DNA from 2 places in the Streptomyces sp. NPDC057939 genome. Region 2 is predicted to be linked to the other one. Evidence: predicted binding sites of a transcription regulator. Region 2 holds the regulator's gene; the other holds the start of a gene.
What was found. The regulator HrcA, encoded in region 2, represses chaperone genes, less so after heat shock. The targets are predictions, from matches to a motif close to TTNGCACTCNGNNNNNCNGAGTGCNAA.
Positions count from the first base shown of each region.

Region 1 (10,724 bases), on a different contig from region 2:
CCGGACGCCCCGCCGTAGCGGAAGGCCAGCGCCAGGTCGCAGTCGCCCTCGCGCAGCATCTCGACCGACCTCGGGGGTTCGGCCTCGACCAGGGAGATCCGGGTGCCCGGGTGCGCGGCGCGCATGGCCGCGAGCGCGGTCGGCACCAGCGTGGAGCTGCCGCTGGGGAAGGACACGAGCCGGACCCGTCCCGCGCGCAGGCCGGCGATGGCCGCGACCTCCTCCTCGGCCGCTGTCAGCCCGGCAAGGATTCCGGCGGCGTGCCGCACCAGGGCCTCGCCCGCCTGCGTCAGGCGCATCTCGCGGCCCGTGCGGATCAGCAGCGGGGTGCCCGCCGACTGTTCGAGGGCCTTCATCTGCTGGGAGACGGCGGGCTGGGTGCAGCCGAGCTCGCGCGCGGCGGCGGAGAAGGAGCCGGTCCCGGCGACGGCGCGCAGGACCCGGAGATGACGTGCCTCTATCACCCCTTGAGCATAAGCCCGACTTTGACTGCAACGCGCTTACCGGGGTCGCGCTTTGAGCTCGCCGGGGCGGGCGTGGCCGCATCCACCCCGCGCGGGCACGGTCGGTAGCGGATCGCGGGACGGCCCGAACACCGGCCCCGCCCCACGGGACACCCCCTGACCCGGGCGGCTAGGTTGCGCCTATGACGACTGCGTTGATTACGGGATCCACGGCGGGCATCGGCGCCGCCTTCGCCCGCCGGCTCGCCGCCCAGGGCCACAACCTCGTGCTGGTGGCGCGCGACACCAAGAGGCTGGCCGAGCAGGCCACCGAACTGCACGACCGGCACGGCATCGAGGCCGAGGTGCTGGCCGCGGACCTCTCCACCGAGGAGGGCATCACGGCCGTCGAGACCCGCCTGGAGGACCGTACGCACCCGGTGGACCTGCTGGTCAACAACGCCGGCTTCGGCAACAAGGGCCGCTACCTCGAAGTGTCCATGGCCGACGAGCTGACCATGATCAAGGTGCACATCGAGGCGGTGCTGCGGCTGACCTCGGCGGCCACCGCGTCGATGCGCTCGCGCGGTCGCGGCGGCGTCATCAACGTGGCCTCCGTGGCGGCCTTCGTCCCGCGCGGCACCTACGGCGCCAGCAAGGCCTGGGTCGTGCAGTTCACACAGGGCGCGGCCAAGGACCTCGCGGGTTCCGGCGTGCGGCTGATGGCCCTGTGCCCGGGCTTCGTGCGGACCGAGTTCCACGAGCGGGCCGGCATGGGCACGGACAACATCCCGAGCTGGCTGTGGCTGGACGCCGACAAGCTGGTGGCGGCGGCGCTGGCCGACCTGGCCCGCGGCAGGACCGTGTCGATCCCGGACCCGCGGTACAAGGCGCTGATGGGCGTGGTGAAGCTGACGCCTCGCGGACTCCTCGGCGGCGTGTCGTCCCGCACGGGCCGCAAGTACGGGCCGCAGTAACCCGTTCAGCCCGTTCACAAACCGGCCAAACGGGTGAAATCTCCCTAAACTGGACGTGTCCCGATCCGGCCTGGGAGGCGACACGATGACATTCGTACAGGTGATCGATTACGAGACCCGACGGTTCGCCGAGATGAACGCGCTGATCGACCGCTGGGCGGAGCAGAGCAGCGGCAGGCGCACCGCGACGCGCGCGATGCTCGGCCAGGACCGCGAGGCGCGGAACCACTACGTGGACATGGTGGAGTTCGCCTCGTACGAGGAGGCCATGGCGAACTCCCACCTCCCCGAGACCGAGCGGATGTTCCAGGAGATGGTGGCCCTGTGCGAGGGCATGCCGAAGTTCATGAACCTCGACGTGGTCCGCGACCAGCACCTCAACAAGCAGCTCGTGGAGCGGGTGTTCCAGGAAGCCATCATGGGCGGGGACATGGGCGTCCTCGACGAGTGCTTCGCGGCGAACTACATCGACCACGACATCAGCAAGGAGGAGTCCACCGTCATCGGACGGGAGGGCATGCGCGCGGACATCGAGACCTGGCGCGGCGCCTTCGACATGACCTTCGAGCCGATGGCCCGGCTCGCCGAGGGCGATCTGGTCACGACGGTGTGGAACTGGCGCGGCACCCACGACAAGGGCCCGTTCATGGGGGTCGCCCCGACCGGCAGGACGTACGAGATGTCGGGGAGCACCACGTTCCGGTGCACGGGCGGGGAGATCGTCGAGGGCTGGTGGCACTACAACCCCGGAGCCCTGCAACGGCAGATGGGTGGATCCGGTACCCCGTACGGGTCCTGAGGCCGCATCACGGGGAAGGCCCCGTCCCGCGACTGCGGGACGGGGCCTTCTCGGCGTGGTGCGTGCGATCAGTGGCTGTGGCCGTGACCGTGGCCGTGACCGGCGTCGCCCTCTTCCTCGGCCGGCTTCTCGACGACCAGGGTCTCGGTCGTGAGCAGCAGCGAGGCGATGGAAGCGGCGTTCTCCAGCGCGGAACGGGTGACCTTGACCGGGTCGATGACGCCGGCCTTGACCAGGTCGCCGTACTCGCCGGTGGCGGCGTTGAAGCCCTGGCCCTTGTCGAGCTCGGCGACCTTCGAGGTGATGACGTAGCCCTCGAGGCCGGCGTTCTCGGCGATCCAGCGCAGCGGCTCGACGGCGGCGCGACGCACGACCGAGACGCCGGTGCCCTCGTCGCCGGTCAGGCCGAGGTTGCCATCCAGGACCTTGACGGCGTGGACGAGCGCGGAGCCACCGCCGGAGACGATGCCCTCCTCGACCGCGGCACGGGTCGCCGAGATGGCGTCCTCAAGGCGGTGCTTCTTCTCCTTGAGCTCCACCTCGGTGGCGGCGCCGACCTTGATGACGCAGACGCCACCGGCGAGCTTCGCCAGGCGCTCCTGCAGCTTCTCGCGGTCCCAGTCCGAGTCGGTGGACTCGATCTCGGCCTTGATCTGGTTGACGCGGCCCGCGACGTCGGCGGAGTTGCCACCACCGTCGACGATGGTCGTGTCGTCCTTGGAGACGGTCACGCGGCGCGCGGAGCCCAGGATGTCCAGACCGGCCTGGTCGAGCTTGAGGCCGACCTCCTCGGCGATGACGGTCGCACCGGTGAGGGTGGCGATGTCCTGGAGCATGGCCTTGCGGCGGTCACCGAAGCCGGGGGCCTTGACGGCGACCGCGTTGAAGGTGCCACGGATCTTGTTGACGACGAGGGTGGAGAGCGCCTCGCCCTCGACGTCCTCGGCGATGATCAGCAGCGGCTTGGAGGCGCCGGCCTGGATGACCTTCTCCAGCAGCGGCAGCAGGTCCTGGATCGAGGAGATCTTGCCCTGGTGGATCAGGATGTACGGGTCATCGAGGATGGCCTCCATACGCTCCTGGTCGGACACCATGTACGGCGACAGGTAGCCCTTGTCGAAGGCCATGCCCTCGGTGAATTCGAGCTCCAGGCCGAAGGCGTTGGACTCCTCGACGGTGATGACACCGTCCTTGCCGACCTTGTCCATCGCCTCGGCGATGAGCTCGCCGACCTGCGAGTCCTGCGCGGAGAGCGCGGCGACGGCGGCGATGTCGGACTTGTCCTCGATCGGGCGGGCGGTCGCGAGGAGCTCCTCGGACACGGCCTTGACCGCGGCGTCGATGCCCTTCTTCAGGGCGGCCGGGGAAGCACCCGCGGCGACGTTGCGCAGACCCTCGCGGACCAGTGCCTGGGCCAGCACGGTGGCGGTGGTGGTGCCGTCACCCGCGATGTCGTTGGTCTTGGTCGCCACCTCCTTCACGAGCTGCGCGCCCAGGTTCTCGTACGGGTCGTCCAGCTCGACCTCGCGAGCGATGGTGACACCGTCGTTGGTGATGGTCGGCGCGCCGAACTTCTTGTCGATGACGACGTTGCGGCCCTTGGGACCGATCGTCACCTTGACCGTGTCGGCAAGCTTGTTGACGCCGCGCTCGAGGGCGCGACGGGCGTCCTCGTCAAACTTCAGAATCTTCGGCATGGGAGCGGTTCCGCCCTCTCGTTGCGATCCTCGGCCGCTCACCGCGACCGCATGGAAACGAACTACGCCCCTCGCCGCCCGGCATCAGCAGGGTGACCAGGGGCGTAGCTCACAGCAAAACTGGAGAAGTGATTACTTCTCGACGATCGCGAGCACGTCGCGGGCCGAGAGGACGAGGTACTCCTCGCCGTTGTACTTCACTTCGGTGCCGCCGTACTTGGAGTACAGGACGACGTCGCCGACGGTGACGTCGAGCGGAAGACGGTTGCCGTCCTCGAAGCGACCGGGACCGACGGCAAGGACGACGCCCTCCTGGGGCTTCTCCTTCGCGGTGTCCGGAATGACCAGGCCAGAGGCCGTGGTCTGCTCGGCGTCGAGCGGCTGGACCACAATGCGGTCCTCGAGCGGCTTGATGGCAACCTTGGAGCTGGTGGTCGTCACGATCCGACCTCCCCCTTCGGAGATCCGGGGTTAACTGTCTGAGGTGGCGACCAGGTCGATCCGTCGTCGCGGGTGCCGGACCAGCCTGTCGCTGTGTTGGCACTCACCAGGGGCGAGTGCCAGGTGCGACACTATTCCGGCGATTAGCACTCGGTCAAGCGGAGTGCCAACACGCGCCGGCCGAGCCGTACGGATCAGGCCGCCCGGAGGGCGTGTTGGGCCCTGGTCACAGGCGTTCCGACGGGGTGGCGCGGCCCGATTTTTTCCGTGTCCCCGCAGGTCGGCGACCCCTATGATCCCGATCATGAACACCTCAACGGGGGCAGGGCGGCGCCGCACGGCGGGCGGCATCGGCTTCGGACGTCTGTACTCGACCGCCATCTCCATCGCCGGAGCGGTGATCCTCCTCCACTTCGTCATCCCCCGGATGACGACGCAGCTGACCGGCATCGAGGGTTCCTTCCGCGCCGTGTCCTGCACCCCGTACGAGTCCCGCCGCGACGCCGACAGCGTGATGTGCAGCGGCACCTTCACCGCCCGGGACGGCTCCTTCTCCCTCGCCCGGGTCTCCGTGGACACCACCTTCGACACCCCGCCGACCGTCCCCGTCGCGACCGTCGTCAGCGGACCGGACGCCACCGGGGCCGTCTCCGCCGAGCGCCGGGCCTGGGCCCTGCCGGGCGCCACCGGGCTGCTCTGCCTCGCCGTCGCCGTCTGGAACGTCACCTCCATCGCGCGCACCGTCCGCGCCTCCCGGGCGGGGGCGGGCACTCCCGCCGCGGCCGGGCCGGCCACGACCTGAAGGGCGTTCCCGCCCGGTATGTGACGCTTGAGCGGTGCGCATCCTGGTGGTCGAAGACGAAGAGAACCTGGCCGAATCCCTACGGCAGGGCCTGTCCGCGGACGGTCACCGCGTCGAGGTGGCCCACGACGGACACCGCGGCCTCGAACTGGCCCGCACCGGCGGACCCTACGACGCGGTGGTCCTGGACCTGATGCTCCCGGGCCTCGACGGCCACGAGATCTGCACCCGGATGCGCGCCCACGGCGACCCGACCCCCGTCCTGATGCTGACCGCCCGGGACGGGGAACGCGACGAGGCCGACGGCCTCGACGCGGGCGCCGACGACTACCTCACCAAACCGTTCTCCTTCGTCGTGCTCGGCGCCCGCCTGCGGGCCCTCGCCCGGCGGGCCGCCGCCCCCGAGCCCACCGTGCTCCGGGTCGGGGACCTCGTCCTCGACCCGCAGGACCGGCGCTGCCGCCGCGGCACGCGGGACATCGAACTCACCACCCGCGAGCTGGGCGTCCTCGCCTGCCTGATGGAAAGGCCGGGCCGGGCCGTCGCCAAGCAGGACATCCTCGACGAGGTCTGGGACGCCCCGCACGCCATCGACCCGAACATCGTGGAGGTGTACGTCTCCTCCCTGCGCAGGAAGATCGACGCGCCCTTCGGCCGCCGCTCCATCCTCACCGTCCACGGCACCGGCTACCGGATGGCGCCCGACGGTGGTTAGCAGCCTCCGGGCCCGCACCGCCGTGGCCGCCGCCCTCGCCATGACCGCCGTCCTGGCCGTCGGCGGCCTTTGGCTGCACGCCGTGCTGCGCGCCAACCTCCTCGACAACACCACCGGGCGCACCGAACTCGCCGCCCGGAAGGCCGCCGCCCGGTTCGACTCCCGGGACCCGTCCCCCGGCGGGCGGCTGCCCGCGCCCGAGGGCGGGGTCGACCTGGTCCTCGTACGGGACGCGGCCGGCCGGACGGTCGCGTCCAGCGGGGACCCCGAGGACGCCCCGGACTTCGGCGCGCTGCTCCCCCGCCCCGGCCCCGGCGACGACTCCCGCTCGACGGTCCTGCCCCCCGCCCACCCCGACGGCCAACGCCGCGCGGTGGTGGTGGTCGCGACCCCGGGGGGCGGGGGCGCCGGGAGGGGTGGGGGTGCCGGGGGTGCCGGGGATGCCGGGGACGTCGGGGGTGCCGGGGCCTCCGGGGGCGTCGGGGGCTCCGGGGAGCACGCGCCGTACGCCGTGTACGCGATGACCGTGCTGGGCGACGTCGACGACGCCACCCGCGCCATCGCCGCCGGCCTGCTCGCCGGCGCTCCCCCGCTCATCGCCTTCGCCGCCGCCCTGGCCTGGTGGGTCACCGGCCACGCCCTGCGCCCCGTCACCGCGATCCGTGGCGGGCTGGCCTCCGTCACCGCGAGCGAGCTGGACCGGCGGGTGCCCGACCCCGGCGGCGCGGACGAGATCGCGCGGCTGGCCCGGACCGTCAACGACACCCTCGACCGGCTGGAACGCTCCGACGCGCGGCAGCGGCAGTTCACCGCCGACGCCTCCCACGAACTGCGCAACCCGCTCGCCGCCGTCCGCTCCCGGCTGGAGGTGGCCCTGGCCATGGAGCGGCCCGACCGGGCCTCGGTGGCCGCCGCGCTGGCCGACACCGAACGGCTCCAACGGATCGCGGCCGACCTGCTGCTGCTCGCCCGCCTCGACGGCGGCCCGGCGCCGCGCCCCGAACCCGTCGACCTCGCGCTGTTGGCCGCCGAGGACGCGGCCCGCCGGCCCGCGCCCCGGGTGCCGCTGCGGCTGGAGGCGGACACGCCCGTGGCGGCGTACGGGGATCCGGCCCGACTGGAACGGGCCCTGGCCAACCTGGTGGACAACGCCCTGCGCCACGCCGCCGGCGGCGTCGTCGTCCGGGCGCGGGCGTGCGGCGACTGGGCGGAGCTGGAGGTCGTGGACGACGGTCCGGGGATCCCGGACGCGGACCGGGCCCGGGTGTTCGAACGGTTCGTACGACTGGACGCGGATCGCGGCCGGGCCGGCGGCGGAACCGGGCTGGGCCTGGCCATCGCCCGGGAGATCGCCCGGGCGCACGGGGGCGACGTACGCGCCCTCCCCGCCCGGGACGGCGGCGCCCGACTCCGCCTGCGCGTCCCCGGAGCCGGTGGGGACGGGCGATCCCGGTAGCGGATCGCCGGAGGGGGCAGGCGATCCCGGTAGCGGATCGCCGGTGCCGGCAGCCGTTGCCGGTCCCGGCTGCCCCGGCCCTCAGGATTCCTTCAGCGGGTGTGCCCCAGCATCGGTGGGCATGAGCGCGCAACGGAGGAAGACCAGCCGCCGCCGGCCCTCGCGACGCCGGATCGGCCGCACGCTGCTGATCACCGGCTGCGTGCTGACGGCGGTGGCGGGCGGCACCGCCTGGTACGTCTACCGGGACCTGGTGTCGAGCATCGGCAGCTCCAAGGCCCTGGAGGGCGCCGAGAAGTCGGCGCACGGCGACGTGAACGTCCTGCTCATGGGACTGGACAGCCGCCGCGACCAGAACGGCGACCCGCTGCCGGACGAAGTGCTCGACAAGCTGCACGCCGGCAGCTCCGACATCGGCGGCTACAACGCGAACACCATGATCCTGCTGCACGTACCCGCGGACGGCAGCCGGGCGAAGGCCTTCTCGATCCCGCGCGACGACTTCGTCGCGATACCCGGCCACGGCAAGGACAAGATCAAGAAGGCGTACGGGCTGGCCAAGGCCGCCAAGGAGGACCAGCTGTCGGCGCAGGGCGTCAAGGACCGGCGGCAACTGGAGCAGGAGGGCCGGGAGGCGGGGCGCCGGGCGCAGATCGACACCGTACGGAACTTCCTGGGCGTCCCGGTCGATCACTTCGCGGAGCTGAACCTGGCTGGGTTCTACCACCTCGCGGACGCCCTCGGCGGGGTCCCGGTGTGCCTGAACAAGCCGGTGAAGGACCGCTGGTCGGGAGCGGACTTCCCGGCGGGCCGGCAGCAGCTCGACGGCCGGCAGTCACTGGCCTTCGTACGCCAACGGCACGGCCTGGAGATGGGCGACCTCGACCGGACGAAGCGGCAGCAGGCCTTCCTCGCGGGCGCCACGCAGAAACTGAACTCGGCGGGCACCTTCACGGATCCGGTGAAGCTGGTCAAACTGATCGACACGGCGAAGAAGGACGTCGTGACGGACTCCGGGTGGGACCTGCTGTCGTTCGTGAGGCAGGCGAAGAACCTGTCCGGGGGCAAAGTGCAATTCACGACACTTCCCATCGAAGGGTTCGGAAGGAACCATGGGGAGGACATCAACGTCGTAGATGATATGAAGATAAAGCGCCTCATAGCCGAGCAGATCGGTCCTCAGACCACTGCGACCCCCAGTGCGCCGGGCGCTTCGTCCTCATCCCCGTCCTCGCCCCCGTCCCCGCCCTCGTCCTCGCCCTCACCCCCCGCGTCACCGCCGACGCAGGATTCGGGGCCGCAGGATTCGGGGCGGCAGGATTCCCGGCCGCAGAAGGGCAGCATCGACGGCGGCGGCATCCCGTGCGTGGACTGAGGCCCCGCACGTCGGCGGGTCCCCGCCGGCGCACCGAAGCACTGCTGCTCGTCCTCGTCGTCGGCATCGCCGTCTTCGGCCACGTGAGCGCCGGCCTCGCTATGAACGGCGAGCTGCCGCAGCACCTGCCCAGCTTCGTCATCAGCATGAGCCTGCTGTCGCTCGTGGGGCATCTGGGCATCCGACGGTTCGCGGCGTACGCGGACCCCCTGATCTTCCCGCTGGCCATGCTGCTGACGGGGCTCGGGCTCGTACTGATCCACCGGCTCGACCAGGGGTACATCGAGCGGTACAACTCGGACGCGAACGCGCCCGGTCAGCTGATGTGGACGGTGGTCGGCGTCGCCGCCTGCCTCCTCGTCGTGGCGCTGCTGCGCGACCACCGGCTGCTCCAGCGGTTCATCTACATCACGATGGCCGGCTCGCTGGTGCTGCTGATCGCGCCGGCGTTCTTCGGCGCGGACACGTACGGCGCGAAGCGGTGGATCAAGCTGTTCGGCTTCTCGCTCCAGCCCGGCGAGTTCGTGAAGATCATGATCGCGGTCTTCTTCGCGGGCTACCTGGTCGTCCACCGCGATTCGCTCGCGCTGACCGGACGGAAGTTCCTCGGCATGCGGCTACCCCCGATGCGCCAGCTCGGCCCGATCGTCACCGTGTGGATCGTGTCGATGCTGGTCCTGGTCTTCGAGCGCGACCTGGGCACCTCGCTGATCTTCTTCGGCGTCTTCGTCGTCATGCTGTACGTCGCCACCGAGCGCACCAGCTGGATCGTGTGCGGCCTGCTCATGGCCTCCGTGGGCGCCTTCGTCGTCGGCTCGACCGAGCCCCACGTCAAGGCCCGCGTGGCCGCCTGGCTGAACCCGCTCTCGTTCTACTGGGAGAACCGACCGCCCGGCATCACCTCGGACCAGTCCGCCCAGGCCCTGTTCAGCTTCGGCACGGGCGGCATCTCGGGCACCGGCCTCGGGCAGGGCCACCCCGAGCTGATCGCCTTCGCGGGGCGCAGCGACTTCATCCTGACGACGGTGGGCGAGGAACTCGGCCTGGCCGGGGTCATGGCCGTCATCCTCCTCTACGCGCTCCTCGTGCAACGCGGGCTACGGATGGCACTGGCCGCGCGGGACCCGTTCGGCAAGCTCCTGGCGGTCGGCCTCGCCGCCGCGCTGGCGCTCCAGGTGTTCGTGGTCGCCGGCGGCGTCACGGGCCTCATCCCCCTGACGGGCAAGGCCCTGCCCTTCCTCGCGAAGGGCGGCTCGTCCCTACTGGCCAACTGGATCATGATCGCCCTCCTGCTCCGCATCAGCGACAGCGCGGAACGCCAACGCGAAGCGGACACCCACGACCCGGCGGAAACGACGATCACCCCGATGGTGGGGGCGGGGGCGGGGGCGGGGGCAGGGGTCTAGGCGGGAGCGGGTCGGGGGTGGGCGGGATGCACTCGGTCCGTGTCAGGGAGGGTTTGGTGGTTTCCCGCCGGTCTCATCGTCTCCCCGTGGCGGGCCGGTCCCTCAAGGGCGCTCCTCCTTCGTCGTCGCGTCGCTTCGCGATGGCCTTCGGCCACCCTTGACCGACCGACCCGCCACGGAAAGCCGAAGACCGACGGGAACCCCCCAAAAGAACGGTCACGGGTCAGAGATGAACAGGGACGGGTCCCTCAGTGACGAGGCGAGGGGACGGGTGCTGCCCGACAGGGCATGCGGGCACGCCGGAGGGCCTGCGGCCGGGCCAGGGGCGCGGGCACGGGCTCTACCTGCCCGTCAGGACGAGGAAATCGACCTCAGGGCACGTCAGACGGGCCATAAGCACCGGGTTCGTGGGTTCTTCGCCCGGTTCGGCGTCTGCGAGCCGTCTGGGCTTGAAGAAGCAGGTTTGCTTGCCGCCGTGCGGGGACGGGTCCGAGGTGGCTCCTAGGCGTCGAAGTCGTACTCCAGCACGTATGACGCGGAGTCCAAGGTCATCTCGTTGACCTCGACGGCATGCCCGTCCTCGGTGAACGCGGTGCGGACGATCTGGATGACG
Region 1 covers NZ_JBHVPG010000013.1:97,941-108,664, reverse strand. Annotated here, with positions in the region: gene ACFVS6_RS17425 (LysR family transcriptional regulator) at 1-464, opposite strand, end outside; gene ACFVS6_RS17420 (SDR family NAD(P)-dependent oxidoreductase) at 647-1,420, shown strand; gene ACFVS6_RS17415 (ester cyclase) at 1,506-2,219, shown strand; gene groL (chaperonin GroEL) at 2,288-3,916, opposite strand; gene groES (co-chaperone GroES) at 4,049-4,357, opposite strand; gene ACFVS6_RS17400 (hypothetical protein) at 4,662-5,159, shown strand; gene ACFVS6_RS17395 (response regulator transcription factor) at 5,194-5,874, shown strand; gene ACFVS6_RS17390 (sensor histidine kinase) at 5,867-7,330, shown strand; gene ACFVS6_RS17385 (LCP family protein) at 7,452-8,705, shown strand; gene ACFVS6_RS17380 (FtsW/RodA/SpoVE family cell cycle protein) at 8,693-10,111, shown strand; gene ACFVS6_RS17375 (GntR family transcriptional regulator) at 10,613-10,724, opposite strand, start outside.
Region 1: groES (co-chaperone GroES) is a predicted target of HrcA. The motif match lies at 4,501-4,527, and genes of this name have one in related genera.

Region 2 (10,724 bases):
GAACGTGGTCTACCGCGTGGTCCTGGAGGACGGCAAGGAAGTCAGCGTCACCAACCCGAGCGAGTTCCCCGAGGGCAAGATCTCGGACGTGTTCGAGCCGGTCGTACGGGCCACCGTGCTCGCGCCCACCGAGTTCATCGGCGCGATCATGGAGCTCTGCCAGACCCGCCGAGGCACGCTGCTCGGCATGGACTACCTCTCCGAGGACCGGGTCGAGATCCGCTACACCCTCCCCCTCGCGGAGATCGTCTTCGACTTCTTCGACCAGCTGAAGTCCAAGACGCGCGGCTACGCCTCCCTCGACTACGAGCCCACCGGCGAGCAGTCCGGCAGCCTGGTCAAGGTCGACATCCTGCTGCACGGCGACAAGGTCGACGCCTTCTCCGCCGTCACGCACAAGGACGCCGCCTACGCCTACGGCGTGCGCCTGGTCGCCAAGCTGCGCGAGCTCATCCCGCGGCAGGCCTTCGAGGTGCCGATCCAGGCCGCGGTCGGCTCCCGCGTCATCGCCCGCGAGACGATCCGCGCCATCCGCAAGGACGTCCTCGCCAAGTGCTACGGCGGTGACATCTCCCGTAAGCGGAAGCTGCTGGAGAAGCAGAAGGAAGGCAAGAAGCGGATGAAGATGGTCGGCTCCGTGGAGGTCCCGCAGGAGGCCTTCATCGCCGTCCTCTCCAGCGACGAGTCCGGCGGCAAGAAGAAGTAGCGGTACCGGCCGCGGCCACGCGTGGCGGCCAAGGGAACACCAAGGGCGGGTCAAGAAGCGGCATCGCCCAAGTCGTACGAAACGGGCCCACATGCACACGCATGGGGGCCCGTTTCGTTATGAAGCGGCCGCTCGCGGGCTCTTACGTGCCGGCCACGCGGCCTCTAGTCTGATCACTGCTCCATGGTTACTCGCCAGTTCTATTGCGCCAGTCGAACCGCCATCCGCACGGGTGGCGGCTGCACCCCGCCAGTCCCAAGCGCCCCACGCCCACGCCCTGCCGCGTGGACCCGGTCCGGAGGATGTCGTGAGCGACACACAGACCATGATCGAGAACCGTCCGCCCTCCGTGGCGGCCCTCTTCCTTGACCGCGTCGCCGCAACGCCGAACAGGGAGGCCTACCGCTTCCCCGTGCCGGCCGCCGGCCCCGAGGGCGGACCCGACGACTGGAAGTCGCTCAGCTGGGGACAGGCCGCGGAACGCGTCTTCGGCATCGCCGCCGGGCTGATCGCCCTGGGCATCCAGCCGGAGCAGCGGGTCGCCCTCGCCTCCAACACCCGGGTCGAGTGGATCCTCGCCGACCTCGGAGTGATGTGCGCGGGCGGCGCCGTCACCACGATCTACCCCAGCACCAACGCGGAGGAGTCGGCGTACATCCTCGCGGACTCCGAGAGCCACGTGCTGATCGCCGAGGACGGCACGCAGTTGGCGAAGGCGCGCGAGCGCCGCGCCGACCTGCCGCACCTCGCCCACGTCGTCGTGCTGGAGGCCGCCGACGCGGTCGCCGCCGACGGCGACCCCGAGGGTTGGGTGCTCTCGCTCGCCGACCTGGAGGCGCGCGGCGCGGAGTACCTCGCCAAGCACCCCGAGGCGGTCAAGCAGCGGATCGCGGACATCACCGCCGACCAGCTCGCCACCCTGATCTACACCTCCGGCACCACCGGCCGTCCCAAGGGCGTCCGACTGCCGCACGACAACTGGTCGTACATGGCCAAGGCCACCGTCGCCACCGGCCTGATCACCGCGGACGACGTCCAGTACCTGTGGCTGCCGCTGGCCCACGTCTTCGGCAAGGTGCTCACCTCCGGCCAGATCGAGGTCGGGCACGTCACCGCCGTCGACGGACGCATCGACAAGATCATCGAGAACCTGCCGATCGTCCAGCCGACCTACATGGCGGCCGTCCCGCGCATCTTCGAGAAGGTCTACAACGGTGTCGCGGCCAAGGCCCGGGCGGGCGGCGGCGCCAAGTACAAGATCTTCCAGTGGGCGGCGGGCGTCTCCCGCGAGTACGCCAAGGTCACCCAGGACAACTTCCGCCGCACCGGCCGGGCCAGCGCCCCCTTCGGCCTCAACACCCAGCACAAGATCGCCGACGCGCTCGTCTACTCCAAGCTCCGCGAGGCCTTCGGCGGCAAGCTCCGCGCCGCCGTCTCCGGGGCCTCCGCCCTCGCCCCCGAGATCGGCTACTTCTTCTCCGGCGCCGGCATCCACATCCTGGAGGGCTACGGCCTCACGGAGTCCAGCGCGGCCTCCTTCGTCAACCCCGGCGAGGCCTACCGCACCGGTACCGTCGGCAAGCCGCTCCCCGGCACCGAGGTCCGCATCGCCGACGACGGCGAGGTCATGCTGCGCGGCCCCGGCATCATGCAGGGCTACCACCAGCAGCCGGACAAGACCGCCGAGGTCCTGGAGTCCGACGGCTGGCTGCACACCGGTGACATCGGCGAGCTCTCGCCCGACGGCTACCTGCGCATCACCGACCGCAAGAAGGACCTGATCAAGACCTCGGGCGGCAAGTACGTCGCCCCCGCGGAGATCGAGGGCCAGTTCAAGGGCATCTGCCCCTACGTCTCCAGCATCGTCGTGCACGGCGCCGACCGGAACTTCTGCACCGCGCTGATCGCCCTCGACGAGCCCTCGATCCTGGCCTGGGCCGCCGACAACGGCCTGGAGGGCAAGACGTACGGACAGGTCCTGGCCGCGCCGGAGACCAGCCGCCTCGTCGAGACGTACGTCCAGACCCTGAACGAAGGCCTCCAGCGGTGGCAGACGGTCAAGAAGTTCCGGCTGCTGCCCCGTGACCTGGACGTCGAGCACGGCGACCTCACGCCCAGCCTCAAGCTGAAGCGCCCGGTGGTCGAGCGGGAGTTCAAGTACCTCATCGAGGAGATGTACGAGGGCTCGCGCGAGGCCTGACACCGCCCGGCCGGACCCGCCCGCGGGCACGCCCCGGGCGGGTCCCGGGCGCGCCGCCGCGGGCGGGGCGCCCGGGGCCACGGGTGCGGGACAATGGGGGCATGCCTTCCGCACTGCCCGACGGTGAACCCATGCCCGAAGACGGCTCGCTGCCGTCGCACGCCCTCGCGGGTGCCGGGGACCGGCCGCTCGGGTTCTACCTGCACGTCCCGTACTGCGCCACCCGCTGCGGGTACTGCGACTTCAACACCTACACGGCCACCGAGCTGCGGGGCACCGGAGGCGTGCTCGCCTCCCGGGAGAACTACGCCGACACCCTGATCGACGAGGTCCGCCTCGCGCGCAAGGTGCTCGGCGACGACCCGCGCGCCGTGCGCACCGTCTTCGTGGGCGGCGGCACGCCCACGCTGCTGCCCGCCGGGGACCTCGTACGGATGCTCGCGGCGATCCGCGACGAGTTCGGCCTGGCCGAGGACGCGGAGATCACCACCGAGGCCAATCCCGAATCGGTGAACCCCGCCTACCTCGCCGAACTGCGGGCCGGCGGCTTCAACCGGATCTCCTTCGGCATGCAGAGCGCCAAGCAGCACGTCCTGAAGGTCCTCGACCGCACCCACACGCCGGGGCGGCCCGAGGCGTGCGTGGCCGAAGCCCGCGAAGCCGGCTTCGAGCACGTCAACCTGGACCTGATCTACGGCACGCCGGGGGAGTCCGACGACGACTGGCGGGCCTCCCTGGAAGCCGCGCTGGGCGCCGGCCCCGACCACATCAGCGCCTACGCCCTGATCGTCGAGGAGGGCACCCAGCTGGCCCGCCGCATCCGCCGCGGCGAGGTCCCGATGACCGACGACGACGTGCACGCCGACCGGTACCTGATCGCGGACTCGGTGATGGCCGACGCGGGCTACTCCTGGTACGAGGTGTCGAACTGGGCCACCTCGGACGCGGGCCGCTGCCTGCACAACGAGCTGTACTGGCGGGGCGCCGACTGGTGGGGCGCCGGGCCGGGTGCCCACTCGCACGTCGGCGGGGTCCGCTGGTGGAACGTCAAGCACCCCGGCGCCTACGCGGCCGCCCTCGCGGAGGGCCGCTCCCCGGGCGCCGGGCGCGAACTCCTGTCGGCGGAGGACCGCCGGGTGGAGCGGATCCTGCTGGAGCTGCGCCTCGTGGACGGCGTCCCGCTGTCACTGCTCGCCCCGGCCGGGCTGGCGGCGGCCGGCCGGGCCCTGGCCGACGGCCTGCTGGAGGCGGGCCCGTACGCGGCCGGCCGCGCGGTGCTGACCCTGCGCGGCCGGCTGCTGGCCGACGCGGTGGTCCGCGACCTGGTCGACTAGCCCGCGCCCCTCCCGGGACGCTCAGGGCGCCGTGACGAAGTCGATCAGTTCCTCGACGCGACCCAGCAGGGCGGGCTCCAGGTCCCGGTACGAAGTCACCCGCGACAGGATGTGCTGCCAGGCGGCGCCGGTGTTCTCCGGCCAGCCCAGGGCGCGGCAGACGCCCGTCTTCCAGTCCTGGCCGCGCGGCACCACGGGCCAGGCCGGGATGCCCAGCGCCGACGGCTTCACCGCCTGCCAGACGTCCACGTACGGGTGGCCCACGACCAGGACGTCCGCGCCGGTCACCGCCGCCGCGATCCGGGACTCCTTCGAGCCCGGAACCAGGTGGTCCACCAGGACGCCCAGGCGGGCGTCCGGAGCCGGGTCGAACTCCGCCACCACGGCGGGCAGGTCGTCGACGCCCTCCAGGTACTCCACGACCACGCCCTCGATGCGCAGGTCGTCGCCCCAGACCCGCTCCACGAGCTCCGCGTCGTGCCGGCCCTCGACGTAGATCCGTCCGGCGCGGGCCACCCGGGCCCGGGCCCCGGGGACGGCCACCGAGCCCGACGCGGTGCGGGCGGGCGCGGCCGGCGCCCGCGAGGCCCGGACCAGGGTCACCGTGGCGCCCTCCAGCAGGAAGCCGGCCGGCTCCAGGGGGAAGGCCCGGCGCTTGCCGAAGCGGTCCTCCAGGGTCACCGTGCCGGCCTCGCACTCGACGACCGCGCCGCAGAAGTCACCGCCCGCCACCTCGACCACCAGGCCGGGGTCCGCCGGTACCTGGGGCACCGCCCGGGGACGCTTCCACTGCGGGGTCAGGTCGGGGGAGTACTCGCGCATCCGGCCGAGCGTAGGAGAGCCGGACCGCTCACGCCTCCGACACGCCGAACCGGGCCGCCAGTGTGGCGCGTTGCTCACGTACGAAGTCGGCCGTGACCAGCGCTCCGTGACCCGGCACGTACACGGCGTCGTCCCCGCCGAGGGACAGCAGCCGGTCCAGGGCGGCGGGCCACTGTCCCGGGACCGCGTCCCGGCCGGCCTGGGGTTCGCCGGACTCCTCGACGATGTCCCCGCAGAACACCACCTCCCGCTCGCCCGGCACGAAGACGGTCAGGTCGTGCTGCGAGTGCGCGGGACCCAGGTTGGCCAGCAGCACCTGCACCCCGCCCAGCTCCAGCGTCCACTCGCCCGACACCAGGTGCCCCGGCGCCCGCAGGAGCTCGGCGGCCTCGGCGGCCTCGTCCTCGGCCAGTCCGTTGCGGACCGCGCTCGCCCGCAGCTCCTCGCGGCCCCTCGCCGGGGCCAGCAGCCGCTCCAGGCCGACCGCTCCGAAGACCTCGGCCCCGGGGAACGCGGGCGCGCCCATCACGTGGTCGAAATGTCCGTGCGTGAATGCGATATGGGTCACGCGGCGGCCCGTCAGGCGCTCCGCCTCGGCGCGCACCTCGGCGCCCTCCCGTACGGAGGAACCCGGGTCGATCAGGAGGACCGACTCGTCCCCCACCACCAGTCCCACCGTGCAGTCCCACACCGGAAGGCGGCGCCGGCCGGCCCGTCCGGTGAGCCGTTCCCAGCCCGCCTCTTCCCAACGTACGTCCATGGCGCGACGCTACCCTGACGGGCCGCCCTTGCCCGCCGCGTACCACCCGGCCGTACACTGACCGGGGCATCTCTGGCACTCGCACGCGCAGAGTGCCGGCCACGGCCGACCAGGCCGGACCGAATACCGACCGAAGCCGGACCCGGGACCGATCGACGACCGACCGGGACCGACCGATACGACCGCATCCGGAGGTGTGCGCGATGCTCAGTGAACGCAGGCTCGAGGTACTGCGCGCCATCGTCCAGGACTACGTCGGGACGGAGGAACCGGTCGGTTCCAAGGCGCTCACCGAGCGGCACCGCCTCGGCGTATCCCCGGCGACCGTGCGCAACGACATGGCCGTGCTGGAGGAGGAGGGCTACATCGCCCAACCCCACACCAGCGCCGGCCGGATCCCCACGGACAAGGGCTACCGCCTCTTCGTCGACAAACTGGCGGGGGTCAAACCGCTGTCGACGCCCGAGCGCAGGGCCATCCAGAACTTCCTCGACGGTGCCGTCGACCTCGACGACGTGGTGGGCCGCACGGTGCGCCTCCTCGCGCAGCTCACCCGCCAGGTCGCCGTCGTCCAGTACCCGTCCCTGACCCGTTCCACCGTCCGGCACGTCGAGCTGCTCTCCCTGGCCCCGGCCCGGCTGATGCTCGTACTGATCACGGACACCGGGCGGGTCGAGCAGCGGCTCGTGGACTGCCAGACGCCCTTCGGGGAGAACTCCCTGGCCGACCTGCGGGCGCGGCTGAACAGCCGGGTCGTCGGCCGTCGGTTCACCGACGTGCCGCAGCTCGTGCAGGACCTTCCGGAGTCGTTCGAGACCGAGGACCGGGTGACGGTCAAGGCCGTCCTCGACACCCTCCTCGAAACGCTGGAGGAGGAGGCGGAGGAGCGGCTGATGATCGGCGGCACCGCCAACCTCACTCGCTTCGGACATGATTTTCCCTTGACGATCAGGCCGGTGCTCGAAGCGCTGGAGGAGCACGTCGTGCTGCTCAAGCTGCTGGGCGAGGCAGGGGAGTCGGGGATGGCGGTACGGATCGGTCACGAGAACGCCTACGAGGGGCTCAACTCCACGTCGGTCGTCTCCGTCGGCTACGGTTCGGGCGGCGAGGCAGTCGCCAAACTCGGCGTGGTCGGACCGACCCGCATGGACTACCCCGGAACGATGGGAGCGGTACGCGCAGTGGCACGTTACGTCGGACAGATCCTGGCGGAGTCGTAAGTGGCCACGGACTACTACGCCGTACTCGGCGTGCGCCGCGACGCATCGCAGGACGAGATCAAGAAGGCATTCCGGCGGCTCGCCCGCGAGCTGCACCCGGATGTCAATCCCGATCCCAAGACGCAAGAGCGCTTCAAGGAGATCAACGCCGCCTACGAGGTCCTCTCGGACCCGCAGAAGAAGCAGGTCCACGACCTGGGTGGTGACCCCCTCTCCTCCGGTGGCGGTGGCGGGGCGGGCGGCTTCGGAGCCGGTGGCTTCGGCAACTTCTCCGACATCATGGACGCCTTCTTCGGCCAGTCCCAGCAGCGCGGACCGCGCTCGCGGACCCGCCGGGGCCAGGACGCCATGATCCGCCTGGACCTGGAACTGGACGAGGCGGCCTTCGGGACGACCAAGCCCATCCAGGTCGACACGGCCATCGTCTGCACCACCTGCTCCGGTGAGGGCGCCGCACCCGGCACCTCCGCGCAGACGTGCGACATGTGCCGCGGCCGCGGCGAGGTCTCGCAGGTCACCCGGTCCTTCCTGGGCCAGGTCATGACCTCGCGCCCCTGCCCCCAGTGCCAGGGCTTCGGCACCGTGGTCCCCACCCCGTGCGCCGAGTGCGCGGGCGACGGCCGGGTCCGTTCCCGTCGCAACCTGACGGTGAAGATCCCCGCCGGCGTCGAGAACGGCACCCGGATCCAGCTCGCGGGCGAGGGTGAGGTCGGCCCCGGCGGCGGCCCCGCCGGCGACCTCTACGTGGAGATCCACGAGCTTCCCCACGCCACCTTCCAACGGCGCGGTGACGACCTGCACTGCACGGTCACGATCCCGATGACAGCGGCCTCCCTCGGCACCAAGTGCCCGCTGGAGACCCTGGACGGCATGGAGGAGATCGACATCCGGCCCGGCACCCAGTCCGGCCAGTCGATCCCGCTGCACGGGCGCGGCGTCACGCACCTGCGCGGCGGCGGCCGGGGGGACCTCATCGTCCACGTCGAGGTGACCACCCCGAGCAAGCTCGACGCCCAGCAGGAGGAACTGCTGCGCCAGCTCGCGAAGCTGCGCGGCGAGGAGCGGCCCACGGGGCAGTTCGCGCCCGGCCAGCAGGGCCTGTTCAGTCGCCTGAAGGACGCGTTCAACGGCCGCTGAGCGGCCCGCGACAGCACGCAGGAGCCCGGCCCGGGGTCATCCCGGACCGGGCTCCCGCGCGTTCCCGGGGATCCGTTCGGGGCCCCCGGGAAGCGGACTATGCCAGGCGAATGCCGTGATTCGGCCCGGTGGTCGGGACGTGGCACGATGCAGTCCATGTCCTCCGCACCGAACGGTCTCTCCCCGTACCCGATCGTGCAGGCTCCCATGGCGGGCGGCGCCTCCTGCCCGCCCCTGGCGGCCGCCGTGTGCGAGGCCGGCGGGCTGGGCTTCCTCGCGGGCGGCTACAAGACGGCCGACGGCATGTACCAGGAGATCAAGCAGACGCGCGGGCTCACCCGCCGCCCCTTCGGCGTGAACCTGTTCATGCCGCAGAACGGCTACGTCGACCCGGCCGCCGTCGAGGCGTACCGCGGGCAGCTCGCCGGGGAGGCCAGCTGGTACGAGGTCTCCCTCGCCGAGGAGGACATCATCGGGACCTGCGACGACGGCTACGAGGCCAAACTCGCGATCCTCCTCGACGACCCCGTCGCGGTCGTCTCCTTCACCTTCGGCTGTCCCGCGCCCGCCGTGTTCACCCGGCTGCGCAAGGCGGGCACCTACGGCATCGTCACCGTCACCTCCGTCGACGAGGCCCGCGCCGCGCAGGAAGCCGGCGCCGACGCCCTCTGCGTCCAGGGCGTCGAGGCCGGCGGCCACCAGGGCACCTACCGCGACGACCCGCAGACCGACGGCACCGCCGCCGTCGGCCTGCTCGCCCTGGTCGCCCAGGTACGGGAGGCGGTCACCCTCCCCCTCATCGCCTCGGGCGGCCTCATGCGCGGCGCGCAGATCGCCGCGCTCCTCGCGGCCGGCGCGGAGGCGGCGCAGCTCGGCACGGCCTTCCTCGCCTGTCCGGAGTCCGGCGCGCACCCGCTGCACAAGAAGGCCCTGACGGACCCCCTGTTCGCCCACACGGAACTCACCCGGGCCTTCTCGGGCCGCCCGGCCCGGGGCCTCGTCAACCGGTTCATGCGCGAGCACGGACCGTACGCCCCGGCCGCCTACCCGCAGGTCCACCACATGACCTCGGGGCTGCGCAAGGCCGCCGCCGCCGCGGGTGACCCCCAGGGCATGTCCCTGTGGGCCGGGCAGGGGCACCGGCTGGCACGGGTGATGCCGGCAGGGGACCTGGTGGAGGTGCTGGCGGCCGAACTGGCCCAGGCGCAGAGCTCGTTGAAGGTGTTGCAGATGAGGAGAGCGTCATGACGGCCCCCGTGTTCGTGGTCGAGGAGGTCCCCGCGGGGTCCGAGTTCGTACTGGACGGCCCCGAAGGCCGGCACGCCGTGTCCGTGAAGCGGCTGAACCCGGGCGAGGAGGTCGTCCTCACCGACGGCCGGGGCCGCTGGGCCGAGGCCGTCGTGAAGTCGGCCGAGGGCAAGGACCGGCTCGTCGTCTCCGTCGCGGAGGTGTCCGAGGAGGCCGAACCGGCCGTCCGCATCACGGTGGTCCAGGCCCTGCCCAAGGGGGACCGTGGAGAGGTCGCCGTCGAGACGATGACCGAGACCGGCGTGGACGCGATCGTCCCCTGGCAGGCCTCGCGCTGCATCACCCAGTGGCGCGGCGACCGCGGCGCCAAGTCCCTGGCCAAGTGGCGGGCCACCGCCCGGGAATCCGGCAAGCAGTCCCGCCGCGTCCGCTTCCCCGAGGTGGCCGAGGCGCTGTCCACGAAGCAGGTCGCCGCGTTGCTCGCCGAGGCCGACCTGGCCATGGTGCTCCACGAGGACCGCGACGCCGCCTCCGACGCCCTCGCGACGGCCCCGCTGCCCGAATCGGGCTCCGTCGTCCTCGTCGTCGGCCCCGAGGGCGGGGTCTCGCCCGAGGAACTGGCCGCCTTCGCGCAGGCCGGAGCCCGGCCCTACCGACTGGGCCGCAGCGTCCTGCGCACCTCCACCGCCGGCACGGCCGCGGCCGCGGTCCTCCTGGCGCGCACCGGCCGCTGGTCCTGAGCCCCCCCCGCACCTCCCCGGGCCCCGCTCCGCGCGGGCCGGGGCGGGCTCCGGCGGATCTCCGGCGGACCGGGCCGTTCCCGTCGTCGGGGCGGCTACGATGCCCGGACCGATCAACGTCACGGGAGGCGCAGCAATGGCCGGGGAACCGCAGGCGGACTGCCTGTTCTGCAAGATCGTCGCGGGCGCCGTGCCGGCGACCGTCGTCCGGGAGACCGGGACGACCATCGCCTTCCGGGACATCAACCCGCAGGCGCCGACCCACGTCCTGGTCATCCCCAAGGCGCACTACCCCGACGCGGCCTCCCTCGCGGCCGCCGAGCCGGGCATCGCGGCCGACGTACTGGCCGAGGCCGGACGGGTCGCCGCCGACGAGAAGATCGAGGAGCTCGGCTACCGGATCGTCCTCAACACGGGCGCCGGCGCCGGCCAGACCGTCTTCCACGCGCACGCGCACGTCCTCGGCGGCCGCGGCCTCGAATGGCCCCCGGGATAAGTCGTGTCCGTACGCGAATTCGTGGTGCTCGGCACCGCCAGCCAGGTTCCCACCCGCCACC
Region 2 covers NZ_JBHVPG010000061.1:6,262-16,985, reverse strand. Annotated here, with positions in the region: gene lepA (translation elongation factor 4) at 1-706, shown strand, start outside; gene ACFVS6_RS37515 (AMP-dependent synthetase/ligase) at 1,014-2,906, shown strand; gene hemW (radical SAM family heme chaperone HemW) at 3,008-4,240, shown strand; gene ACFVS6_RS37505 (DUF3097 domain-containing protein) at 4,262-5,062, opposite strand; gene ACFVS6_RS37500 (MBL fold metallo-hydrolase) at 5,091-5,822, opposite strand; gene hrcA (heat-inducible transcriptional repressor HrcA) at 6,026-7,042, shown strand; gene dnaJ (molecular chaperone DnaJ) at 7,043-8,179, shown strand; gene ACFVS6_RS37485 (nitronate monooxygenase) at 8,336-9,427, shown strand; gene ACFVS6_RS37480 (16S rRNA (uracil(1498)-N(3))-methyltransferase) at 9,424-10,167, shown strand; gene ACFVS6_RS37475 (histidine triad nucleotide-binding protein) at 10,304-10,663, shown strand; gene ACFVS6_RS37470 (ribonuclease Z) at 10,667-10,724, shown strand, end outside.